Regions from separate parts of the Novacetimonas sp. GS1 genome, predicted to be linked through region 2. Evidence: riboswitches for the same ligand, from Rfam matches in the RefSeq annotation. Region 2 holds a riboswitch; the other holds the start of a gene.
The links. A riboswitch is a leader RNA that binds a small molecule or an ion and turns the genes downstream of it on or off. The one in region 2 is predicted to bind S-adenosylmethionine.
Positions count from the first base shown of each region.

Region 1: linked by a shared signal. The riboswitch ahead of metZ (O-succinylhomoserine sulfhydrylase) and the one ahead of metA (homoserine O-succinyltransferase) in region 2 are both predicted to bind S-adenosylmethionine.

Region 1 is NZ_VSZP01000001.1:1,095,690-1,107,781, forward strand. Features, by position in the region: gene FYB92_RS05060 (hypothetical protein) at 1-947, opposite strand, end outside; gene FYB92_RS05065 (DNA repair exonuclease) at 944-2,077, opposite strand; gene FYB92_RS05070 (hypothetical protein) at 2,295-2,468, shown strand; gene FYB92_RS05075 (hypothetical protein) at 2,690-2,977, opposite strand; gene FYB92_RS05080 (phosphotransferase) at 3,006-3,701, opposite strand; gene FYB92_RS05085 (carbohydrate porin) at 3,751-5,232, opposite strand; gene moaB (molybdenum cofactor biosynthesis protein B) at 5,590-6,138, shown strand; gene FYB92_RS05095 (DJ-1/PfpI family protein) at 6,357-6,929, shown strand; gene folE (GTP cyclohydrolase I FolE) at 7,233-7,847, opposite strand; gene apaG (Co2+/Mg2+ efflux protein ApaG) at 7,911-8,321, opposite strand; gene metZ (O-succinylhomoserine sulfhydrylase) at 8,411-9,613, opposite strand; SAM riboswitch at 9,757-9,837, opposite strand; tRNA gene FYB92_RS05115 (tRNA-Gly) at 9,983-10,056, shown strand; gene FYB92_RS05120 (hypothetical protein) at 10,087-10,638, opposite strand; gene FYB92_RS05125 (DUF1653 domain-containing protein) at 10,728-10,970, shown strand; gene FYB92_RS05130 (membrane integrity-associated transporter subunit PqiC) at 11,496-12,092, opposite strand, start outside.
Region 2 is NZ_VSZP01000001.1:850,911-863,002, reverse strand. Features, by position in the region: partial or broken gene FYB92_RS03945 (TonB-dependent receptor domain-containing protein) at 139-2,464, shown strand; gene FYB92_RS03940 (LLM class flavin-dependent oxidoreductase) at 2,596-3,975, shown strand; SAM-I-IV-variant riboswitch at 4,220-4,328, shown strand; gene metA (homoserine O-succinyltransferase) at 4,374-5,342, shown strand; gene FYB92_RS03930 (molybdopterin-binding protein) at 5,902-6,105, shown strand; gene FYB92_RS03925 (LysR family transcriptional regulator ArgP) at 6,224-7,120, opposite strand; gene FYB92_RS03920 (LysE/ArgO family amino acid transporter) at 7,197-7,811, shown strand; gene FYB92_RS03915 (multidrug efflux SMR transporter) at 7,839-8,159, shown strand; gene FYB92_RS03910 (hypothetical protein) at 8,334-8,474, opposite strand; gene FYB92_RS03905 (hypothetical protein) at 8,471-8,671, opposite strand; gene FYB92_RS03900 (hypothetical protein) at 8,678-9,100, opposite strand; gene FYB92_RS03895 (hypothetical protein) at 9,230-9,565, opposite strand; gene FYB92_RS03890 (hypothetical protein) at 9,568-10,059, opposite strand; gene FYB92_RS03885 (hypothetical protein) at 10,056-10,490, opposite strand; gene FYB92_RS03880 (hypothetical protein) at 10,599-10,904, opposite strand; gene FYB92_RS03875 (hypothetical protein) at 11,257-12,092, opposite strand, start outside.

The DNA of each region.
Region 1 (12,092 bases), 240 kb from region 2:
ATCGCCGTGCGCAGGTCGTCCACGACCGTGCACAGGTGCTGGCGTTCGGCCTCCATCTTCGCGCGGCTGGCGATATTTTCTTGCGCAAGGGTCACGCCCCCCTGCGCAAGCCGTACTTCTGCCTGTGCGGCCTTCAGGCGCGCGGCGTGCTGGTGCAGGCGGTCGCGTTCGCGCCGGGCCTGTGCCAGGTCGGTGGTTTCCTGTTCATGCCGGGTGGCGTCATCGGCATGGTGCAGCAGCCGACGCTGTTCCGCCAGACTTTCTATATCGTCTTCGAGCATGCGGCGACGTTCGCGCAGGCGCGTGATCTCCGCGCAGGCGGCGTCTTCTTCCGTGATGGCGGTTTTATACCGCCCTTTTGGATGGCCGCGCCCATCAAGCAGGAGGGCGCGTTCATCACGCACCATCGCCAGAAACCGCGTCGCCTCCGCCCCGCCGGTGATGTTGCCAAGCTCCCCCTCAAGGCAGGCGGTCAGGGATGTGCCGGCCCGGCCCGTCAGTTCGGGCTGTTTCAGGCTGTCGCCCTGTGCAACCCACAGCGCATTCCAGATGCCGCAGGCCTCGCCCCGCCCCTGTGATTCCAGCCCCATGATTTCATGCAGCTTTTCTTCTGCATCTGCATTTGCGAACGTCGCTTCCCCGACCCGCAGGCTCATGGCTGCGCGCGACAGGAAGCGTTTTTCAAGGTGGCACTGGATGTCGTTGATACTGAAATCCACATGCACGCTGGGCCCCGCGCCCTGATCGGCCAAGGGGCGCAGTTCCTTGATGAGCCTGTTCGTGCTGTTATAACGCCACATGAACGCCGCACGCAGCGCCGCCAGCAGCGTGGATTTGCCGAATTCATTGCGCGCGGCCAGCACGTTCAGCCCCGGCCCCAGACCGCACAGGCGCGTCGGCGTGACGAATTTGCGCAGGTGCGCGACCTCCATCCCATGCAGGATCATGGCGTGTTCCCCTTCTGCCCATGCACCATCAGCGCAAGGCGGCGCAGGGCGGCAGTGGCGATGTCACGTTGCGCCGGGTCGCCCTGGCCCGCGCGTTCCGACAGGATGGTGGCGGCAGTGCGTACCGCCCCGGTGCCGAACAGGTCCAGGTCATCCGCATCCGCCAGCAGGGTCGGTTCCCCATCGACACGCAGCAGCCGCAGGGCCGACCCCAGCGCGTCGAGCATATCCTGATAGGTCTGCAACCCCTCCAGCGGGAGCGCACCGCGCACCGACAGCCATACAAGTACGCGACCTGCCTCCTGCGGGTCGATATTGCGCAGGCGATGTTCCAGTGCGGTGATGTCCTGCGCCCCCGTCAGGGTGGCCGTATCGCGATGCCAGACAAAGCGGCCCACGCGATGGGACGTAACCTCCGGCCGGGCGTTGGGACCGGCAAGGTCCACCACAAGGGCATGCCCCCCGCCATCGCCCCCCCGGTCGAAACCGTCGATTTCCGGGGTGCCGCTATACCATGTGCGGTCGTCGATGCATTGCGTCCCGTGCCAGTCCCCAAGGGCGAGGTAGGACAGCCCCGCGCGACGGGCACGGTCGATGGCGATACGGTTCTGTGCCTCGTCACCGCCGAAATCGCGCACCGATCCATGCGCCAGACCGACGCGGATGACCCCGGGCGGCGTTTCGGCCGAATCCATTTCCGCCGTCGGGTCTGTTGCGACATGGCGGCGTTTGAGGCCACCAGGAATGACCCAGGCCGTGCCGTGCGGGTCCATGGCGGCGGGCCTGCCGTCAAGGTGGGCGCGCACATTGTCCGGCAGGCCGATGGCATGCAGCCGGTCCCAGATGCCGCCGGGCACGTTGGGGTCATGATTGCCCGCGATCAGATGCCAGCACAGGTCGGGGAACTGTCGCATCCGTTCGATGGGCTGGCGCAGGGTGCGGTCCACCGGGATTTCATGGTCGTAGATGTCGCCTGCCACGACAATCGCGCTGGCGCCCTGGTCGCGGGCAAGGCGGCCGATCCTGCCGATGACCTCCAGCCGCTGGTCCTGCAGGACGGATTGCGTGTCGTCATCGGCAAAGCGAAAGACCTTGCCAACCTGCCAGTCGGATGTGTGAACAAAGCGCATGGCCGCGATTATCACCCACCTTCGTCATGTCACAAGGTAGCGGGAAGGGTGGGGGAGGGAGTAAACGAAAAAGTGATCAGAAAGCTGTATATAAATTCAAACTATGGCCTTGCTGCCTCAATCTGGTCATATATGACGATTAGGTAATAATTCATTGATTGCGACGACTCACTGTCGCGATGCCCCTGCTTCGGCACAGTTTACGGAATACGAAACGATGCCTTCAGTGACTGATACGCTTATAAAGGGTGCGTCCCATTCCGCAGCGCCCGTCCTGTCGTCCGATGACACGACGGCCCGTTCGCAGAATGTACGCTCCATCCACCTCAGCCACCGCCGCGCGCTGCTTGATTATGCCCGCACGCTGGATTGTGTTGCCGAACAGGCCTGATCCCGCCCAGCCATATATCCTGTGGCATGTGGATATCATCCATGGTGGCACGGGGGAATGACATGGATCATGGTTGCGCGTGATGACTGCCGGCGAAGCGTTCCTGACGATACGATCGGGTGATATGCCCGCATGATATGACCGGGTCAGCCATTCTCCGATACGGCATAGCGCCATTTCCCCCATAGGGGGCAGGGCAGGGGGCGTTTCCCTGCCGGTTTTTACACCCCGATGCGGCGTGCAAGGCACCCGTCGAGGTAATCGCGGCATAATGTGACGCACCGTGCGTTCCATTGCGGGCCAAGGCCTTGCACCTGTGCCGTCTGGGCGTGTGACGCCCCCCATGCCAGAAGCTGAATCCGGCGTTGCGCGATCAATGCGGGCAGGATCGACAGGTCGGCCGGCGTCACGCTGGCGATGGTATTATATCCCCGCAACCAGTGCGCGACCCAATGGGGCATGCGGGGATGGTCCTCGAAAAAACTGAGGGCCGCGGCAAGGTCCTGCATGAACCAGCTGAAGCCGCAATCATCGAAATCAATGATGTGTGTCTTCCCCCCCCGCGATCAGCAGGTTGGCCAGCCGCAGGTCCGCATGGATCAGGCCAAACCGTGCCGCACCATGGCCATAGGCCGCAAGTTCAGCACCAACCCGTCCCATCGCATGGGTAATCATGTCGCACGCTGCATCATCCAGCCCGTGCGCGGCCTGCCATTGTCCCCATGGGGCCTGTGGCCCGACCATGGTGGCATGCGTCCATGATTTACGCCGGAAACCTGCGGGTCGTTGCCATGCGCGACTGTGGCGGTGCAGGTGCGCGGTCATGCGGCCAAGGCGTGCGAAGCTGTCGGGTGCGATATCTGGCGTGGGTTCCGTACCGTCGATCCAGTTGAACATGACCACGTGCCGTCCCGTCATGCCGGGCAGGGTCATATGATGCAGCCGTTCCCCATCCATCGCCTGCACGACACGCGGCACCGGCAGCCCGGTGGCATGCAGACTGTCGAGCCATGCCAGTTCGCTGCGGATTTCTGTCGCATCGTGGTAGCCGGGGCGGTGGATACGCAGGACACGTCGTCCCCCGTCCGGCAGGTCAATGCGGTAGGTGGCATTTTCCGACAGGCACAACAGCCGTGGCACCCCGCGTTCAGTCGGGGGATACAGGGCCATGGCGGCATGGGCGAGCATGTCGTGATCGCCCGCGTCGGATATGGGAAAGGCGGCATCGGTCATGATGCCGCCTTTCCTACAGCTTTGTGCGCATAACCGCGATGGGGGACGTTTACAGGATGCAGTTGAACTGCAACGCCATCACGGCGGCATCGTGATATGTCGTGGTGCCGCCCGGACGGTTGATATACTGGAAATCGGGCTGGAAGCTCATGCCGCGCGCCGCATGGATGTTGTAAAACAGTTCGTACACATCCTCATGCGTCTGGATGCCCCAGGCCTGTCCCCACTGGTTCGACAGCAGCGGCCGTCCCGTCAGCATGGAGGCTTCCTGCTGCAATACCGAAGATCGGCTCATTTCGAAATAATGGAACATCGCGCCCACGGTATCGAGCGGACGGCCCCATTTCGCGCCGGTTTCGATCATGCCCGCCCACACATGCTGCTTCATGGCCGAAACCTTGCCGGAGGTATACATATACCCCGCCATGCCGATCAGGCCATTCGTCGGGCCCTTGCCATTGCGCACGAACATCTGGTCCGCCTGGAACCATGCGGTGCTTACCCCTGATTGCTTGCGGAAGGGGCGACCCGTGATGACCGCCGAATTGCCGTCGATGTCCTCGAACAGGTCATTATACTGCGAATTGTCATAGCCATATCCCGCCTTGTAATGACCGGCGAGGTGATGGCGGCCGAATTCCGGCAGCCAGCCGATTTCCACCGGGGTGGAGAAGTGGCCAAGCCCGCTTTGCGCCCAGGCCCAGCCCGAGATGCCGCCATTGAACGAATGTGGCGAGACGGCGAACATCGACGCCATGATATAGGTATCGACCGTCGGCATGACACGCATCACCACGCCAAGGTTGCCCGAAGGCCAGTCGCGGCCACCCGGAACATACTTGCCCGGCGCGGGATTGCCGCAGATCGACACGTTCATGAAGTTACAGAACAGCGGTGACGCAGCAAAGAAGCTGCCGACCGGAATCCACCCCGCACTGATGTCGAGGCGGTTATGAAACAATGACTGTTCCGCATACATATAGACAAGATGCGCCACGACATTACCACGTGCGCCATAGATCTGCTGCACGCCACCAAGGGAATCGTGGATATATTGTGTACTGAGGTTCTGCCCATGGCCGTTGACGATCATGGTATGGGTCCAGAAATTCTTTGCCCCCGCCAACCGGTTCCAGTCGATGTCGATTTCCACGCCCGTCTGCCCGGCGTCGGTCACGCCCTGCTTTGCCCCCCCGCGAAAGTTCCCGGCCAGTTCTTCATGCTCGTCCGCGGCGATATGGATGCCATGACGCACCAGCCATGGCTGCAGGCCCAGCCAGCTTCCGAAGAAGTGCTGGTCGCCATATGGGGCGCTGAAGAACTGGCCCGGGTCCTGCGCCCAGGCGGAGTCCGTGCGGCGTGCGTTGGCGGCCATCATCGGCTGGGTGCCAATCCCACCCATGGCGTCACCGGGTATGGCCTGTGCAAAGGCTGGGTCCCGGACGGCGATAAGCGCAAGAAAAGACAGCACGATAGGGGCAAGAAAGGGTGGAATTATCCTGATCATCCGCGCATTCGTAGCATATTTCATATTGAAGATGAACCTTGGACAATAGATTTTATGAACATTTATTTAGTATGCAATAATATGACGCATATTTCTCCGCAACTCCTGAAATTTAAAAATATTGCGCTGTTACAAAGGCGGTAATTTTTTTGTGCGATGCACAAATATTGAATAAAGTTATTTTAGACTTCCACTTTAACCCTTTCTATAGGGTGGCCTTCACGTTCATGTTTTCGCGATGTTATGACGCAGGCCTCCTGATGGTCGTTCCCTGAAAGACGTTCCCTGCAGGTCGTTCCTGTGGTCATTCCTTCGTGTCCGCCCCGTCAGGGTGGCAGGTCAACGTTGACGAATGGTATGCGCAGGGGCGAAGATCGCGTCATGTCTCGATTGGATATGAACAAGCCCTTCCTGCCGGTCCGCATTGCGGTGCTGACCGTGTCTGACACCCGTACGCTGGCGGATGACCGTTCCGGCGGGATCCTGGCCGACCGGATCACTGCTGCCGGCCATCACGTGGCCGACCGTGCGATCGAACGTGATGACGCCGATGCGATCGCGGCGCGCCTGTCGCAATGGATTGCCGATCCGCAGGTCGATGCCGTGATTTCCACCGGCGGCACCGGTGTCACGGGTCGTGACGTAACGCCAGAGGCGTTCGAACGTGTCATCGACAAGCGGATCGAGGGGTTTGGCGAACTGTTCCGCATGCTGTCCTATCAAAAGATCGGAACCTCCACCATCCAGTCGCGGGCCCTGGCGGGGGTGGCGGGCGGGACGTACCTGTTCGCGCTGCCCGGTTCCACGGGGGCGGTGCGTGACGGGTGGGACGATATCCTTGTCTGGCAGCTCGACAGTCGCCATGTGCCCTGCAATTTTGTTGAACTGATGCCGCGCCTGCGTGAACATCTGCCCCCTGCGCACGATTGATGGCGCACGGCTGATGGTGTGCGTGGGCGCAGGCAGGACCATGAAGCCCATGATGCCCATGGCATGGCTGCGAACCCGCAAACGTCCTTGGTGACGCTTTTTTCAAAACGCAGCACATAACGTGTCGCCTTTTGGGAAAAATCAGCGCCCGGACAGTTGTGTTCTTTGCCACCAATAGATTGTTTTGAAACGGTTTCTTAAGGAAAGACGCTTCTGAAATGGCGAAAAAACTCCTTCTTCTGGCTGGTGATTATGTAGAGGACTATGAGGTCATGGTCCCCTATCAGGCGCTTGGCATGCTTGGTTATCAGGTCGATGCCGTCTGCCCGGACAAGGAAAAGGGTGACCATGTCCTGACCGCCATTCATGATTTTGAGGGTGCGCAGACCTACAGCGAAAAGCCCGGCCATCGTTTCGCCCTGACCGCCACGTTCAGCGAGGTGCGGCATGCCGATTATGCCGGGTTGATTATTCCCGGTGGTCGTGCGCCGGAATATTTGCGTCTGGATGCGCGGGTGATTGACCTGGTGCGTGCATTCGCGGATCGCCCGATTGCCGCGATCTGCCATGCGGCGCAGTTGCTGGCGGCGGCACGGATCATTTCGGGCCGGAAGGTTTCGGCCTATCCCGCCTGTCGTCCCGATGTCGAACTGGCGGATGCGATATTTGCCGATATTGCGATTGACGCGGCCATTACCGATGGACTGCTGGTGACGGCCCCCGCATGGCCCGCACATCCGGCATGGCTGGCGCAGTTCATCGCCGTGCTGGGCGCCCGGGTCGAGGTCTGAACCGGCACCGGCACCGGCACAGGGGCAGGCAAGGGCGGTGCCCATGTCGCCTGTCGACAGCCAACATCAACAAGGATGGACACCGCATTTTCCCGCGAAAGGCGGTGTCGTCTTAGAGGCTGTTTGAAAAGTCAGGCTCAATAACATCCTGAAATTATAAAGTTTTTTTGGTGAAGCTTTTTCCAAAAAGCTTCAGAAGACGTCGCCTTTTTGAAAAAAGGCGACACCCAAAAACTTTTCCTGTTTTTTATCAATGGTTTGTTTTCAAACGATCTCTTTTACCTCCCCTTGACCGGGGGCGGGTTATACCCCGCCCGTGACGCCGGGACGGTTCAGGATTGACAGGAATTCCCGCCGTGTATCGGAATTGCTGCGGAATGTGCCCAGCATCCGGCTGGTGACCATCGAAACACCGGGACGATGCACACCACGTGTGGTCATGCACTGGTGCGAGGCCTCGATCACCACGCCCACGCCGCGGGGTTGCAGGACATCGTTGATGGTATTGGCGATCTGTGCGGTCAGGCGTTCCTGGATCTGGAACCGCTTGGCATAGGCATCGACCACGCGCGCCAGCTTTGAAATGCCGACCACACGCTTGCGTGGCAGGTAGGCGACATGCGCCACCCCGATAATCGGCACCATATGGTGTTCACAATGGCTTTCGAACCGGATGTCGCGCAGCAACACCATCTCGTCATAATCCTCGACCTCGGAAAAAGTACGGGTCAGGAGGTCGACCGGGTCTTCGGCATAACCGCAGAAGAATTCCTCATACGAACGCACCACGCGTGAGGGCGTGTCATGCAGCCCTTCGCGCCGGGGATCTTCACCCGCCCAGCGCAGGAGCGTGCGCACGGCGTCTTCGGCCTCTTCTCGCGTGGGGGGGGGCAATGGGGCGGAATCGGTGGGGGTCATTGCTGTTCTGTCTTGTTTCTGCAGGCCACGCCCGTCCGCGCACGGGCGACGGAAGGCGCGGGATTAATGGAAGATGGCGGGGTGGTGCGGGCTGTCGAGGCTGAAGGAAGGGATACTGACGTCGAAATGTTCCCGCGTTCCGGGCTGAACCATGTGATAGGTTCCCCCCATGAACCCCGTCGGCGTTTCCAGCGCGGCGCCGGACATGTACTCAAAACAGCCATCCGCGTCGATCACGGGCTGTTCCCCCACGACCCCGTCGCCCTGCACATGCTCCACCCGGCCCTGCCCGTCGGTAATATGCCAGCTGCGCCGCAAAAGCTGGATCGCACTGTCGCCATGGTTTTCCACCCGGATGCGATAGGCCCAGACAAACCGTCGCTCCTCCGGTTCCGACTGGTCATCCAGCCAGAATGTCTGCACCAGCACCCGCACGTCACCGGTGCGTGCCTCGTAACACGGGGTGTTCTCGATGGCGCTTGCAAGGGCGGATTCGGGGTCATGTCCAGGGGGCGGGGGGTACGGCTTGTTCTTATTGGCCATAAGGTGCTCCGGGCTGTGGATCAGCGCGCGGCGACGGCGCTCAGGCCGCGACGCAGGTCGTCAATCAGGTCCTCCGCATCTTCCAGTCCGACGGAAAAGCGGATCACGCCATCGGTAATGCCCAGACGCGCGCGTTCCTCTGGCCCGATTTTCATGTGCGTGGTGGTGGCGGGATGTGTCACCAGTGAACGGGCATCGCCAAGGTTGTTGGAAATGCTGATCAGGCGCAGCGCGTTCATGAAGGCAAAGGCGCCTTCCTTGCCGCCCGCGACTTCGAACGCGACCAGGGTGGAACCCGCGCTCATCTGCTGCATGGCGAGTGCGTGTTGCGGGTGATCGGTGCGACCGGGATAGAACACCCGCAGGATCTGCGGGGCAGAGGCGAGGAAGTCTGCGACCTTGCCCGCATTTGCCGTCATGGCGTCAACGCGCAGCGACAATGTCTCCATGCTCTTGAGCATGACCCACGCATTGAACGGCGACAGCGTGTTGCCGGTATTGCGCACGAACGGGCGCAGCACGTCATCAAGCCATTCCTTGCGCCCCAGCACCGCGCCACCCAGGGTGCGGCCCTGCCCGTCGATATGTTTGGTGCATGAATAGACAACGATATCCGCACCCAGTTCCAGCGGCTTTTGATAGAGCGGGGTGGCAAAGACGTTATCGACCACCACCAGCGCCCCGGCCTTGTGCGCAAGGTCACAGATGGCGCGGATATCCACGATGTCGAGCATCGGATTCGACGGGCTTTCGAGCAGTACGGCACTTGTCGGCTTTGACAGGGCTTCGGCCCAGGCGGCGTGGTCCGCGCCATCGACAAATACCGTTTCCACCCCGTAACGCGGCAGCAGTTCGGCAACGATCCAGTGGCATGACCCAAACAGCGCGCGTGAGGCGACAACCCGTTCACCCGCCCGTACCTGTGCCAGCAGCGCGGAGGAGACCGCCCCCATCCCGGTGGAGGTGGTGACGCAGTCTTCTGCGCCTTCCAGCACTGCAAGGCGGCGTTCCAGCGCGGTTACGGTGGGGTTGGTGATGCGGCTGTACTGGTAATGCGCCACATCCCCAAGAAAGGTTGCCTCTGCCTGTTCGGCGTTGTCATAGACAAAGCCCGACGTCAGGAACAGCGCCTCGCTCGTTTCACCATAGGGGGTGCGTTCCTCGCCCGCGTGAAGCAGGCGGGTGGCTGCGCGCCATTCTGAAGGGGTGGAGTTCTCAGTCATGATCGTCAGGATTCCCAAACCAGAAAATCGTCAGAAACACCGAAAGGCAAAGGCCCGGACCGGAAGAAAAGGGCAGGAATATCCGGGACAGAGCTTCCTTCGGCAATGAATCGTCCGACCGTGGAAACCATGACACCAGCGCCTTGTGGCGGCATCAGGCCTCTTTAGCGCGTCTGTTTAACCTCGCCGCAAGCCGGCCGAATCAAATCACGAGGGCCCCGCCCCGTGGCCGGGTGCGGAAACAGGCATGGTTATTGCGGATTGTACCCACGCTCGTCAACTGTCGGGGGTGGGCAGCGGCCCTGTCGCACGCGGGTCCGTGGGAACGATTGCATTGGGCCTTCCCCTCCGCTATAGGAGGGGCAGCAAGCGGGTGTAGTTCAATGGTAGAACGGCAGCTTCCCAAGCTGCATACGAGGGTTCGATTCCCTTCACCCGCTCCATGATATCTTCCGATAAAATCTGTTTATGCGTTATTGCGCCGTTGCGGACGGGGCCGATGCCGCCTGCGTGTCGGCATAGGTTGTCCCGTTCCAGATCCAGCGATCGCCGTCATCGACCACCAGATCATGCATGCCGCCATGTGCCTGTGGCATGATCCTTACCGGACCGCTGAGCGAATCGAGAACCTGCGTCCAGCGCGTGCCCCGGCGCAGGAAAACGGACGTGGAACAGCCGGCGGACCCGCACAGGCTGGGTGATTGTAACTGTACGAACAGGGCCATGTCCCCCGGATGGTCCGACAGGGGGCCCGATGCCGTCAGGACGACGGGATGTTCGCCACGGGCATGTGCATCCCCGAGATCCTGTGCCTGCAGCAGATGGGCCTGCCGGTCGAGTTCCGTTCCCGGATGCTGTGCCAGTATGACCGTCGCCCCGCGATCCGGCCCGGCATGCGCGCCCATGATGGGCCATGGGCACACGGCCATCGCCACCATTACGGCCCGCAGGCCCCGCAATGCGCAACGCCACTGGCCGGTGCGTGGGGCGGAAGGGGGCAGGCAGGGGCTGGACGGGCGGAACATGCGGCGGATATCTCCGTGTTCAGGTCATGAAGGGGCAGCCCGGCCAAGGGCATGGACCGCCCGTTTCATGATGCAATGAAGGAGACAGGATGAAAATGGTTGCACCCTCCCATCCCCGGCCGGGGCCTTACCGGCATTATAAGGGCGGGCTTTATACCGTCATCTGTGTCGGTCGCCACAGCGAGACGGAAGAATGGCTCGTCACCTATCGCAGCGAGGCGCGGGGCGATTACTGGGTCCGTCCGCTGGATATGTGGATGGAACAGGTCGATGGCGCGCCGCGCTTTTCCCCTCTGGGGGAAGCTGATCTTCACCAGAATATTGAGAAATAGATATTTCTCAGGAAATCCTGTCCTGCAGAACGTCAAAAGGCGCTGCTTCGAAACGCCTGCGATGATGGCCGCCAGGCCATGGTGGGGAAGGCGCATCCCCCTGAGGCGCGGTTTGCAACGCAGGGTTAAGAGAGCGTTTGAAAACAACTCACTGATAAAAAACACGAAAAGTTTTTGGGTGCCGCCTTTTTAAAAAGGCGGCGTCTTTCGAAGCTTTTTGGAAAAAGCTTCACAAAAAACCTTTATGATTTCAGGATGTTATTGAGACTTACTTTTCAAACAGTCTCTAACAACCCACGGGATTATAGTGTTCCAGGCAAAGATTTTTTGGAAACGTCATACGGGCAGTGCTGAGTGGGAAAAGCATCGCCCGGGACTTTTACCTTTTCCAGAAGGCGATTTGAAAGCAACCCATTGGGAAGAAATGGCACATGTTTCGGGACGTTGTCTTTATCTGGGATAATTTCGCCCAAAACCATTATTATTCCAATGGGTTGCCGGGTCTTTCCTTTGAAACAGTCCCCATCAATGATGGGTATGGGGCGCATGGGACACCGGCGTCGTGACCTGCGGCCAGCTTGCCGCGATCCTGTCACTGAGCTGGTTCAGCAGTGATTCCGTAATTTCGGCCACGTGGTTATTGGTGGTGGTGCCGCCTGCGACCTCGATATGCGTGCGGTTGCGCGTGATGGGCTGGTGCAGGTCCTGCGGGATGATGGCCCAGTCCGCATTCAGCGCGGCGGCCCCGTTACGGCTGACATCAAGGCGGCTGATATTGATCGCCAGACGCCATGATGCGGGCGTCGGCTGTGGCTGGTCGGTTACGAAACGTTCGGGCCATTTCTGCGCCAGCCGCGCTGTGACCAGGTCCGTCACCCCCACCGACAGGCGGCTTGCCCAACGGCCAAGCGGGCTGCGTTCGATTTCATGGCCGTCACGCACCAGAATGTCCTGCCCGTCAAGATAGTCGGGGATACGTGCCTGTTGCACCTGAATGACAGGGGTGGTGTCGGTCACGGCAGAGACGCTGCCGCTTGGCGAGGTTGCGCCGGTCGCGATGGCGGATGCGCCCAGCGTATAGAACTTCACCGGGGCGGAGGAGCACGCCGCAAGCAGCGAGGC
Region 2 (12,092 bases):
ACACCCCGACGGAGACGGCACCCGATGATGTCCCCCATCCCCGCACCTCGCACCCCGCACGGATCGTGTCGATGCTGATGCCCGATCCCCTCCCGACCTTCCCCGCTGCGACAGACATGTTCCATGGAACCCCCTCCTATGCCACGTCCCTTCGTGACTTCCCCACCTGACGCGCCCCCACGACGTCCGACGCACCGGACATTGGTTTTCGGTTCGTATCTTTTCAGTTCCACCATCTTCCTTCCCCATGCGCTTGCCGCGCCGGGCGGCGAAACGCAGGCCAGGCATGCGACGGTGCATGCCGCGCGCACGCCCCACGCGACGACAGCCCCCGATACGGCACGGGGCACGTCACGGGGGCTGTCACCGGCCGCGGTGCGCGCCGCCACACCCACCGCCACACCGCCATCGCGCCCGGAGGTCATCTCCGTCTCCCGCCAGCGCCAGACCCCCGCCACCCGCGCCGAAGCACGTCTGGCCTCCATCCCCGGCGCAACCAGCGTGATCGACGCGCAAAAGACGCTCAAGGGCCGCAATTTCACCAGCGCCGACGCCCTGTCGTTCCAGCCCGGCGTGTTTGCGCAATCCTCTGGCGGGGGGGGACGGGCTGCGCCTGTCGATCCGTGGGTCGGGCATCGCCACGGGCACCAACTATTTCCGTTCGGGCATGCTGATGATGTTCGACGGCCTGCCCGTCACCACGCCCGCCGGCACGCCCTATGAACTGTTTGAACCGCTGGGCCTGCGCTATACCGAGGTGCTGCGTGGGGCCAATGCGTTCGATTATGGTGGTCTGCAACTGGGTGGGGCGATCAATTACGTCACACAGACCGGATACGACGCACAGAAATACCAGGCCCGTGTGGAGGCCGGAAGCTTTGGCTATGTCAAGGAACAGGTCAGTTCGGGCGCGGTCATCGGCAAGTTCGATTATTTTGTCAGCGTGACCAATTCCTATCGCGGGGGGTATCAGGAAAACACCAAGGCGACGAGTTTCGGCATCAACGCCAACTTTGGTTATCGTTTCAATGATCGCGTGTCCACACGGGCATTTTTCCGGTATCGCCAGACGGTCAATGGCTATCCCGGCTATCTGACGCGCGACCAGATCCTGTCCGACCCGAAGCAGAGCCAGTCGCCCTATTATTCATGGGGGGCGCACCGCATCCAGCCGGGGACCAAGTATTACGGCGACATGACCACCATCCGCATTGACGATGCGTCGAAAATCGAACTTGGCTTCAATTACCAAGATGCGCCGATCGACATTGAAAACAACGCCACATCGCAGGTATGGGGATACAAGACCGTGGCGGGCGTGCTGAATTACGACCGCCATGACGTACTGTCGGGCCACAAGAGCGATACGCAGTTCGGCATCCTGACCTACAGCGACCTTGACGCGTGGCAGACCAACCATATCCGCGTCAATAGCGGGGCGAATGCCGGGCTGTTTGCGGGCCAGCCCCTGGGCGAGACGCTGCGCCATGTCAAATATGGGGGGACGGAAAATTATTTCCACCTGCGCAATAATACCGAGGTTGCGCATAACCTGTGGCTGACGGCGGCGGGCGCGCTGGCGTTCATCGGGCGGGAATCTGACGTGACCTATCCCAACCGGTCGCACCTTGGCACGTCGTCGGTCAATTTCATCCCGCGCGGGGGATTTCGCTATATCCCCTATCATAACATAGAGATTTACGGAAACGTCAGCCGCAGCATCCAGCCGCCCAACGACTGGAACTACAACTATGCCGGGGCATATTACAATGCCGCCGCATATCCGTTGCAGAATTATGCGGGGGAAAATTCGACATCGGGCCGGTTGCGCAACCAGACCGCGACCACGTTCGAAATCGGAACGACGGGCCATTATTTCCATAATAAATGGAGCCTGTCGTACTACCATTCCGCCGTGCGCAACGAACTGCTGACGGTGATGACCCCACAGTCGGAGGCGGCGGGCACGTCGATTTACGGCAATGCCTCGCCCACCACGCATCAGGGGGTCGAATTCTCGCTGGAGACGGAGTTGCTGAAATGGTCGGGCAATACGCTGTCGCTGCGTCAGGCCTATACCTATCAGGATTTCCGTTATCGCCATGATGCGGTGTTCGGGCATAACCGCCTGCCAGGCATTCCCGAACATTTCTATCAGGGGGAAATCCACCTTGACATGCATAACGGGTTTTACGCCGGGTTTAATGCGCAGGTCTCGTCAAAGGTCGGGGCGTCATATGACATGACGTATTTCGCACCGTCCTATCACATCTATAACGCCAATATCGGCTATGCCTGGCCGCGCAAGCATCGCGAAGTCTTCCTCAGCTTCAACAACCTTGCGAACAAGCATTATGCCGCCATTGTCGTGCCGGGATACCAGTCCGCGGGCAAGCAGCTTTCGGTCATGCAGCCCGGTGACGGGTTTGGCGTGTTTGCCGGTGTGTCGATGGGCTTTGACTGACGGATCAGGCGCCGGGTGGCCGGCGCCTGAACGATGGTTTTTGGAAAAACATATGAATATGACGTGTTTTTCAAGGAACACGGCATTGCGGAAACTCTTATGACCCAATCCTTGGCCACAGGGGGCCTGACATGAAGGAAATACGCCTTAACGCGTTCGACATGAACTGTGTCTCCCATCAGGCCAGCGGCCTGTGGCGGCATCCACGCGACCGTTCCGCACAGTACAACACCCTGTCCTACTGGATCGAGCTTGCGCGGCTGCTTGAACGCGGGCTGTTCGATACGCTGTTTCTGGCTGATGTGCTGGGTGTTTATGACGTGTATGGCGCATCGCCCGACGCGGCGTTGCGCAATGCATCGCAGGTGCCGGTGAATGACCCGGCAATGCTGGTGCCCGCCATGGCGGCGGTGACGCGCAACCTTGGCTTTGGCGTGACATGCACGCTGTCCTATGAACATCCCTTCCCCTTCGCACGGCGGATGTCCACGCTGGATCACCTGACGGACGGGCGGGTGGGGTGGAACATCGTCACCGGATACCTCAACAGCGCGGCGCGCGGCACGGGACAGGCACGACAGCACGGGCACGATACGCGATATGACATCGCGGATGAATACATGCAGGCGGTCTATGGCCTGTGGGAAGGAAGCTGGGAGGACGGAGCGGTGCTGCGTGACCGCGCCAGTGGTGTCTTTACCGATCCGTCCAAGGTACATCGCATCCGGCATGAGGGAAAATACCTCAGCGTCGATGCGATCCACCTGTGCGAACCCTCGCCACAGCGCACGCCGGTCCTGTTTCAGGCGGGGGCGTCGCCACGGGGGCAGGAATTCGCGGCGACACATGCGGAATGCGTCTTCATCGCCGGGCCATCGCGCGAGGTGGTGCGCCAGACCACAACGGGCATCCGCGAACGCGCCCGGCGCGCCGGGCGGGCACCGGGGGAACCGCTGGTCTTTGCGCTGCTGACGGTCATTACCGCGCCCACGCATGAAGAGGCGGTGTTCAAATACAATGAATACCAGCGCTATATCAGCACCGAAGGCGCGCTTGCGCTGCTGTCGGGATGGACGGGGGTGGATTTTTCGCAATATGCGCTCGATGCGCCCGTGCGCCATGTCCGCAATGATGCGATCCATTCCGCCATCGACAGCCTGACGGTCATGGACCCCGAACGGGTATGGACGGTGGGGGAACTGGCGCGGCATGCGGCGATCGGCGGAATGGGGCCGACCATCGTGGGCAGCCCCGCCGAAATCGCGGACCAGATGGAGGCATGGGTGGCGCAGACCGGCATTGACGGCTTCAACCTTGCCTATGCCGTCGCACCGGAAACGTTCGAGGACATCGTGGATCTGGTCATCCCCGAACTGCAACGGCGCGGGCGTTACAGGACGGCGTACCCTCCCGGCACATTGCGACAGAAGCTGTTCGGGCGTGGCGACCGGCTGGGTGCGGAACATGCCGCACGGCGCGTCGTGCGCGAACGCGTGCAGACCGACGACTGACTGCACGGCCCCCTACCCTGCCCTGCCCTGCCCGGCCCTGCCCGGCCTGCGTGCCCAAGGGGCGGGGCGGGGGAGCGGATTTTTTGAAAACACGGTGGCAGAGGGTGGCTTTCACCTTGTTTATCAGCACGTTGTTCCCCAACACAACCGCCGCCGGGGTCCTGCGCGCCCGCAGGTCACGGCTTCACAGGGTGGGGAGAATGCTTTTCGGGCTTGAAATACCACACGACCAGGCATAGAAGGATCGCAGCATCAGGAGTTGGGGCGACGCCCAACGCCAACCTGCCATTCCGGGCAAGGTGGCGCTTCCGCAAGGAAGGATGTGGCCGGACCCGGCAACCAAACGGATCAAGCCACATGCGTCTGTCCCAACCAAGAAGTTGGAGAACGGACGTAAAATGCCAATCAAGATTCCCGACGACCTGCCCGCCCGCACCACGCTGGAGGGTGAAGGCGTCATGGTCATGGGCGAGGCCGACGCCATCCGTCAGGATGTGCGCCCGCTGCGGATCGGTCTTCTGAACCTCATGCCCAACAAGATCTGCACCGAAACGCAGATCGCCCGCCTGATTGGCGCAACGCCGTTGCAGGTCGAACTGACGCTGGTGCGGATTGGCGGCCATATCCCACGCCATACCTCTGCCGATCACATGACGTCGTTCTATCGCGCGTGGGAAGATGTGCGCACCGAACGTTTCGACGGGTTCATCATCACCGGCGCCCCGGTGGAGCGGCTGTCATTTTCCGATGTCACATACTGGGACGAACTGCGCCGGGTCTTCGACTGGACACAGACGAACGTGCATCGATGTCTCAATATCTGCTGGGCGGCGCAGGCGGCGGTGCATCATTTCCACGGCATGCCCAAACACTGCCTGCCGCAAAAGGCGTTCGGGGTGTACGGCCATCGCGTGCTGGTGCCTGCATCGCCGTATCTGGTCGGGTTTTCCGATGATGTCTGCGTCCCGGTTTCGCGCTGGACAGAGGTGCGGCGCGCCGACATCCCCGCCCACAGCGGCATGGCCGTACTGGCCGAAAGCGCGCAGACGGGGCTGTGCCTGCTTGATGACCCGTCGCACCATTCGCTGCACATGTTCAACCATCTGGAATATGACTCCACCTCGCTCGCCGATGAATATTTCCGCGATATCGCGGCCGGGATGGATGTCGGCGTGCCCTACGATTACTTCCCCGAAGATGACCCCACCCGCGCGCCGATCAACCGCTGGCGCAGCCATGCGCATCTGCTGGCGGGGAACTGGATCAACCGCATTTACCAGACCACGCCATTCGACATCACGCGCATCGGCCGCCCCCATGCCAGCCCCGCGCGTGTCCGTCAGGCCATTGCCGCAGGCCCGGCGTAAAGGGCCATGCCCCACATTGCCCGGTGGCGCCCTTTTGCAAACAGGCGGCACCGGGCAATATCCGCCATGCCCATGTCGCACAGGCAGGCTGTCGGATCGGGGATTTTTTACGCAACAACATTGCGTCAATCATGAAAAACATAAAACTATATTTTCATAAGAGATTATTTGAAAACAATTACTTAATAAAAAAACAAGAAAAGTTTTTGGGTGCTGCCTTTTTTCAAAAAGGCGGCGTCTTTCGAAGCTTTTTGGAAAAAGCTTCACCAAAAACCTTTATAATTTCTAGGGTGTTATCGAGCCTTACTTTTCAAACAGTCTCTTAACAGGGCGGCGTTCTGTCGAGGCTGTCTGGAACACTCCTTCGCCAGAACCTGCCTTATGATTTCGGGGCATTCCCTGTGCTGACTGTTCAAACATCCCCTTATCAATGGGGTGTTTTCAGGCGGTGCCTTATGCCGCATGACATGCATCAGGAATGCGATGCCACGCCGGTTTGCCACATGTCACCATTCGTGGATACAACAGGGGCCGGACATCATCAGCGGAGCATTCACACATGAAAATCAGCGCACGTAACCAGATCGCCGGGACCATCACCCAGATCACCAAGGGCGCGACCACATCGCATGTCAGCATCGACATCGGCGGCACGATCCTGACGGCCTCCATCACCAACGAAGCAGTGGCGGACCTGAACCTGAAGGTCGGTGAAGCCGCGACCGCCATCATCAAGGCATCCGACGTCATGGTCGGCGTCTGATAACGTCACGGCCTGCCCCTTTCCTGCAATGGAGTCGTATCAAAGGCCATCTCCCGGGCCGGATCGGAACGCCTGTACCATGATCTGGCTACGGTGAATGCAGACAGCGTTTAGTGTTCTAGACTAAACAAGAATGTCGAACACATTCATTTTTTAAGTGAAGGGTAAGGTCGTTCAATAACTTACTCTTCACTCTAGGTATGACCCAGTAAAGATCGATAGCAAGGCGATGGCCGGGAACGATTTCGATCAGACTGCCTTGAGACAGATATCTGTCCACGAGGCTGAGCGGCTGTAACCCCCATCCAATATTGTTGAGTGTAAAATCAAGGAAGCCGTGCGTAGAGGGAATATAATGTACCCGCTGCGGTAAATCTGTATTGTGCAGAGTACGCAACCACCGGGCCTCCAGGCCATCGTTTCGGTCGAAGCATATGCAAGGTGCGCTCTTAAACTCGATCGCCGTCGCTCCAGCGCTGAAGTATTTCGCTATAAAATCCGGAGAGGCACAAGCAACATACGGCATCGCCCCTAAGTGAATGGAGCTGCATCCGGGGACCGGGTCTGTCTGGGATGTGATTGCCGCTATAACCTCGCCTGATCGAAGACGCTCGGCTGTACAGGTCTCGTCCTCGACGAGAAGGTCGAGACAAACTCCTGCTTCTGTAGCAAAACATGAAACAGCTGCTGGAAACCACGTTGCGAGACTATCAGCGTTTACGGCAATTCTGAGAGTAACATCAGGAGAGGACAAGAGCCCTGACGTATGGGAAAGATGAGGAATCTCTGCCTCAAGCAGATGAACTTTGTCCAGATGTGTCACCAGGGCCTGCCCTAAATCCGTTGGTCTGCATGGCTGTCCACGGATAATCAGCAAGGCGCCCAGCCTGTCTTCATACCCTCTGACGCGTTGAGAGACTGCAGAAGCCGTGATGTTCAATTTCCTGGCCGCGCCATCAAAGGAGCCTTCCCGGATGACAGCGCTGACCGCCGCAAGAGCATTATAATCCAACATCAATAAAGGATTGCTTCATCAGGATAAGAAAAACAAGTTTTCCTTCATTGACTGCATTGCGTAGGAAGGCTGAATGATGCCTTTCATGATCAGCTTTCTTTCCGGGTTTGCGCTTTCTGCCTCGCTGATTGTCGCGATCGGCGCTCAAAATCTGTTCGTTCTTCGACAGGGCCTGAAGAACGAACATGTCGGTCCTGTTGTCCTTTTCTGCGGCTTCTCTGACGCTGTCCTGATTATCGCGGGGGTGGGCGGAATGGGGGCTTTGTTGGGGGCGCTCCCACAAGTCGCCAAAGGATTTACGCTCGCTGGTGCTGGATTTCTGTTTTGGTACGGTGTGAGAACGCTACGACAAGCTATGCGAACAGAGAGCATGACAGTCGCCAAGGGCGCTTCTGTCTCTTTACCAAAAGCCTTGGCTTCAGTCGCCGCGTTCACCTGGCTCAATCCGCATGTCTATCTCGATACGGTTCTCTTGATGGGTACGGCTTCGACAGCGCAGCCACTCCCTCTTAGACCATTTTTTGCAGCCGGGGCGGCATCTACCAGTTTTCTGTGGTTTGGAGCGTTAGGCTATGGCGCACGCTTTTTGCAACCGCTGTTTGCCACGCCAAAATCCTGGAAGATTATGGATCTTGTTATCGGGTGTATGATGCTTTTCCTTGCAATTCTTCTGCTGCGACAGGGTCTCTAAAATTTCTGAAAATACAGGAATATTTCAGTGCACTGGATTGCTCTTATCGTTGCGGGTATCTTCGAGGCAATCTGGGCTTCTGCTATGAAGCAGTCAGAAGGATTTTCGAAATTCTGGCCTTCCATGATTACGCTTGTCGGGATGCTCATTAGCTTTGGCCTTCTGTCTCTGGCTATGAAGTCACTGCCGTTGGGAACGGCTTACACTGTCTGGACAGGAATAGGCGCGGTTGGGGCATTCCTGGTTGGGATAGTTATCCTGGGGGAAGCGTTCACGCTGACCCGAGCTTTAGCTGCCATCTTCATTGTTTGTGGTCTCGTCTTAATGAAAATATCCAACCACGAGTAATGTGCTTCACCATCAAGACGCTGCAACCGACAACTGAAAGCTATCTTTCAATACTGTGTCCGCTTTGTTAGCCACATCTTCTCCCCCCATAACTACCTATCTGCTTTATGGATTTCAGCAGACAGGCAGCAGCATTGAGTGTGGACCTGCTATTTCTGGCACAGCCACAGCGGATCAGCGATCCGGGCTTCCCAGCGCCATGCGCACCGCCAGTGCGCGCCTTTGCTGACGCCACAGGAACAGCCCCACCCCGGCACCTGCCGAGATGAGGCCGCCTGCGAACCCGACCAGCAGGCCCGCGACAAAAAGGCTCACGATGCCTGAATGGCGGCGTTATCGGCCTTGCATCTGGCATAGATCGCCTCGATCTCCGCCAGGGTGGGGCCGGTGGTGCTTTTGGTGGTTTCCACCGCTTCCTTGATGGTGGCCCATGCTTCGGGGCCATATTTTTCAATCAGGGCCAGCACTGCGCTGGCCGCGCTGGCGATCGCGCCGATTTCCGTTACGTCCATGATGTGTCAGTTCCCCGCTGTGTTGGTGGTGGTAGCCGTGGTTTTGCTGCCGCTGTCGACGCAGGCCGGGGGCTGCTGCCCGGCCTTGATGCCGGTCCAGCAGGTTTCGAATGACGCAAAATCCGCCTCCAGCGCGGAAACGGCGGTGGCGGTGATCGAACTTCCCCCCGCGATCGAGGTTTCAAGGGATGCGATCTCGTCAAACACGCCCTGACTGGCGGATTTCACCAGCGTCTTTTCGGCGGCCGTCAACGTGACACCCGGCAGCTTGCCCGCCATCACGTCGGGCATGGGGGCGGCAATGACGTGATAGGCGCTGTCGATGTCATAGACCGACTGCCGCAGCTTGCCCTGCGGGCTGCTGGCGCAGGCGGCAAGGCCACAGGCCAGCACAAGGATAACAGGACGCAGGTTGGGTCGGTTGGGCATATCCGTGCCTCCATCAATATGTCGCCTGCGATGCGGCGACGGATCGTTAATGTTCTGGCGGTATAGACGGGGCGTGGCGTTGGCCGGGATCGACCACCATTGCGAAGGACCAACGTCACACTTCACACATCAGGCCGGCGGCCTGCTGGTGCGCGGCGCATTCGGGCGCGTATCGGCCGGATGCAGGCCCAGCGTCGCGGCGGCGGCGGCGCGCGACGTATCCTTTGGCACCATCACGGCCTTGCGGTCGGGCTGATACGCCGATGCGTTCCACCCGCGCGCCTGCGCCATGGCGGACACCACCATCCAGACGACCGCCGCGCGTGACCCCGCCGCAGGGGGCCGCCAGTAGCGCATGGCCAGCGCGGATGCGGCGATGACAAACGACACCCAGTCCACCACCGCGCCGACATAGGATGCGGGGATGAAGGGCAGGAGTTCGGACAATATCGTCGAAGGGTCCATGTTCACGCCTCGATCGCGCGCTGGAACAGGGCGATATGCGGCCCATCCGCCGCCCCCGCGCCCAGCGCCGTGTTGTAATTGGATTTCCAGTACCGGCACTGCGCCGCCGCATCATCGGCCGCAGGCAGCGGCCCCGGCGCGCGGTAATATTTCAGCCGCGCCATGGCGCAGGCATAGGGCAGGTTGCCCGGAAGCTGGGACACCCGCGCGGGCCATTGGGAGGCAAGGTCCAGCACCGCCCCGCGCAGGGAGGCCATGCGCGCATCCGACAGGAACGTGGCCCAGATATCGTCATGGGTGAAGGGTTCCATCTGCCACAGGCCACGCGCGGGGCCGGTGCCCCCTGATACGACCTGCGCCACATAGGTCAGGCCGCTTTCCGCCAGCGCCGTCCCGGTCAGCAGGCTGACCGCCGCATCCCCGCCCAGCCCGATATGCGCCAGGGCGGGGGCGACGATTTCATGCCGGAACTGCGCGATACACAGGCCGGTCATGGCCCGTATCCAAACGCATGGCGGCAGAACGACCATGCGGCATCACCGACCTGTCCCCAGCCAAGCAGGCCGGTCGCCAGCACGATGAACGTCATCGTCACCCATGAGGTCAGTTTAAGCCCACCCTCGATCCGCGCCAGACGGCCCGATATTTCCGTATCACGCGCGGTGGCCGTGTCGGTGATCGTGTCCACGCGTTCGGTGATTTCGCGCCGGGTCTGTTCCGCCGTTTCCGTCATCGCCCGCGTCAGGTCACGCCGCAGGTCGGACACCTGCGCCGAAACATTGCGCAACCCTTCGCGCAGGTTGTCATGCCCGCCCTCCACCCGGGCAAGGCGTTCGCGCACGCGCGCCAGATCCTCCACCGTGGCGCAACGGACGGGCGCACCACCCGCCGCACCACCCGGCGCCATGGGGATGGTCCGTGTCATGTCGTCGTTCATTCATTCTCCGGGCAATAAAAAACCGCCCCGAGGGACGGTGATGGCAGGTGCGTATGGCAGGCGCATATGACAGGGCATGATCCATGCAGTGCGCCGTCAGGTCGTGGTGGATGTCGCCGCGGTCGTGCTTGCCGCCGTGGTCGCGGTGGCTGTCGTGTGCGTTGTCGTCGTGGGCGTGGTCGTGGCTGCTGTCGTTGTTGCTGTCGTGGCGGCTGCGGGGGCGCCATAGGTGCTGCCGATCGGGTATTTGCGATCAGGGTCAGCAATGGCGGTGGTCCCGGCTGGGGGCGTCCATGCGGAGGCACCGTCCCATTCGACGTTATCGACCACGTATCCACCCGGATGCGCGCTGGTCGCGGCCGTCAGGTAAACGGCATAGGTCTGCACTGTTGCGGTTGTCATGAATGTTCCCCATCACGGCCATGGAAATGCGCCGGTGCTGTTGAGAGAGTGTTTGAAAACAGGAAAAGTCTCTGGGTGCTGCCTTTTGATCGAAAAAGGCGGCGTCTTCTGAAGCTTTTTGGAAAAAGCTTCACCAAAAACCTTTATAATTTCAGGGTGTTATCGCGCCTGACTTTTCAAACAGTCTCTGGGCTCGATTTTGCAGGCGATCCCCGATCCCCGGCCCCCATCGCCGCCGCCAATCCTGTGCATCCGCACATCACCCGGCTGCATTATGTGGATCGCGCGCGGTGGAATGGCCGACGCCCCGCCCCACGCCCCTGCCGGGACAGGTCCGTGCCCTGACATGCCGTTACGGCAGCCATTTGTAATAAAATTTGCCTGACGCACCGTTACCACCCGCATACGAATTCCCGGTGAAGCCAGAGTCATACGCACCCCCGCCACCTGCACCGGGGGCCGCACCGGACACACCGCCCAGATCCCCCGACCGTGCGCCGCCCACGCCCCCCGGCCCGACACCCCCGGAACCGGAAAGTTGCAGCGCCCCCGATTGCCCGTCCAGTCCGCAATTCCCGCAATCATTGCGAAACGTCCCGGACATGTCCGACGTCCCGGCAGGTGCGCCACCACCGCCCGCAGTATTGGTGACGGACGCCACCTGCCCCGCAAATCCGCTGGGCAGCCATTGCAGCGTCTGGCCTGCGCCATTCACGCACGACGTCTGCCCGCCGCGATATCCATTCCCCGAACTGGCATTGCCCGCACCACCAGAACCGATCGTGAAAACAAGGTGATCGCCGGGGGTTACGGTATAAATCCCCTCCATGATGCCGCCACTGCCGCCGCCTGCGCCGGAAAATGTCTGTGACGTGGTGGTGGCCGAACATCCCGTTGCGCCCGCACCCGCACCAATCCCCCGCAGGTAAACCCGTGTCACGCCAGATGGCACCACAACGGTGGTCGAGGCACTGACCGGATAAAGCGACGAGGACGCAAGGGACACATCCGTTGACAGCACGGCCTCCGCCGCCTCCGCCCGTGTGGTTTCCAACGCCAGTGCGGATGAAGGCGCAAGCCCCGTGAACAGCGATTGCCACGATGCCCCCGATGCGCCAGGCGTGGTCATGTTGTCATCAACGGTGGAGATGTAATACGCCCCCGCAACCGCCCCCGACACGATGGCGT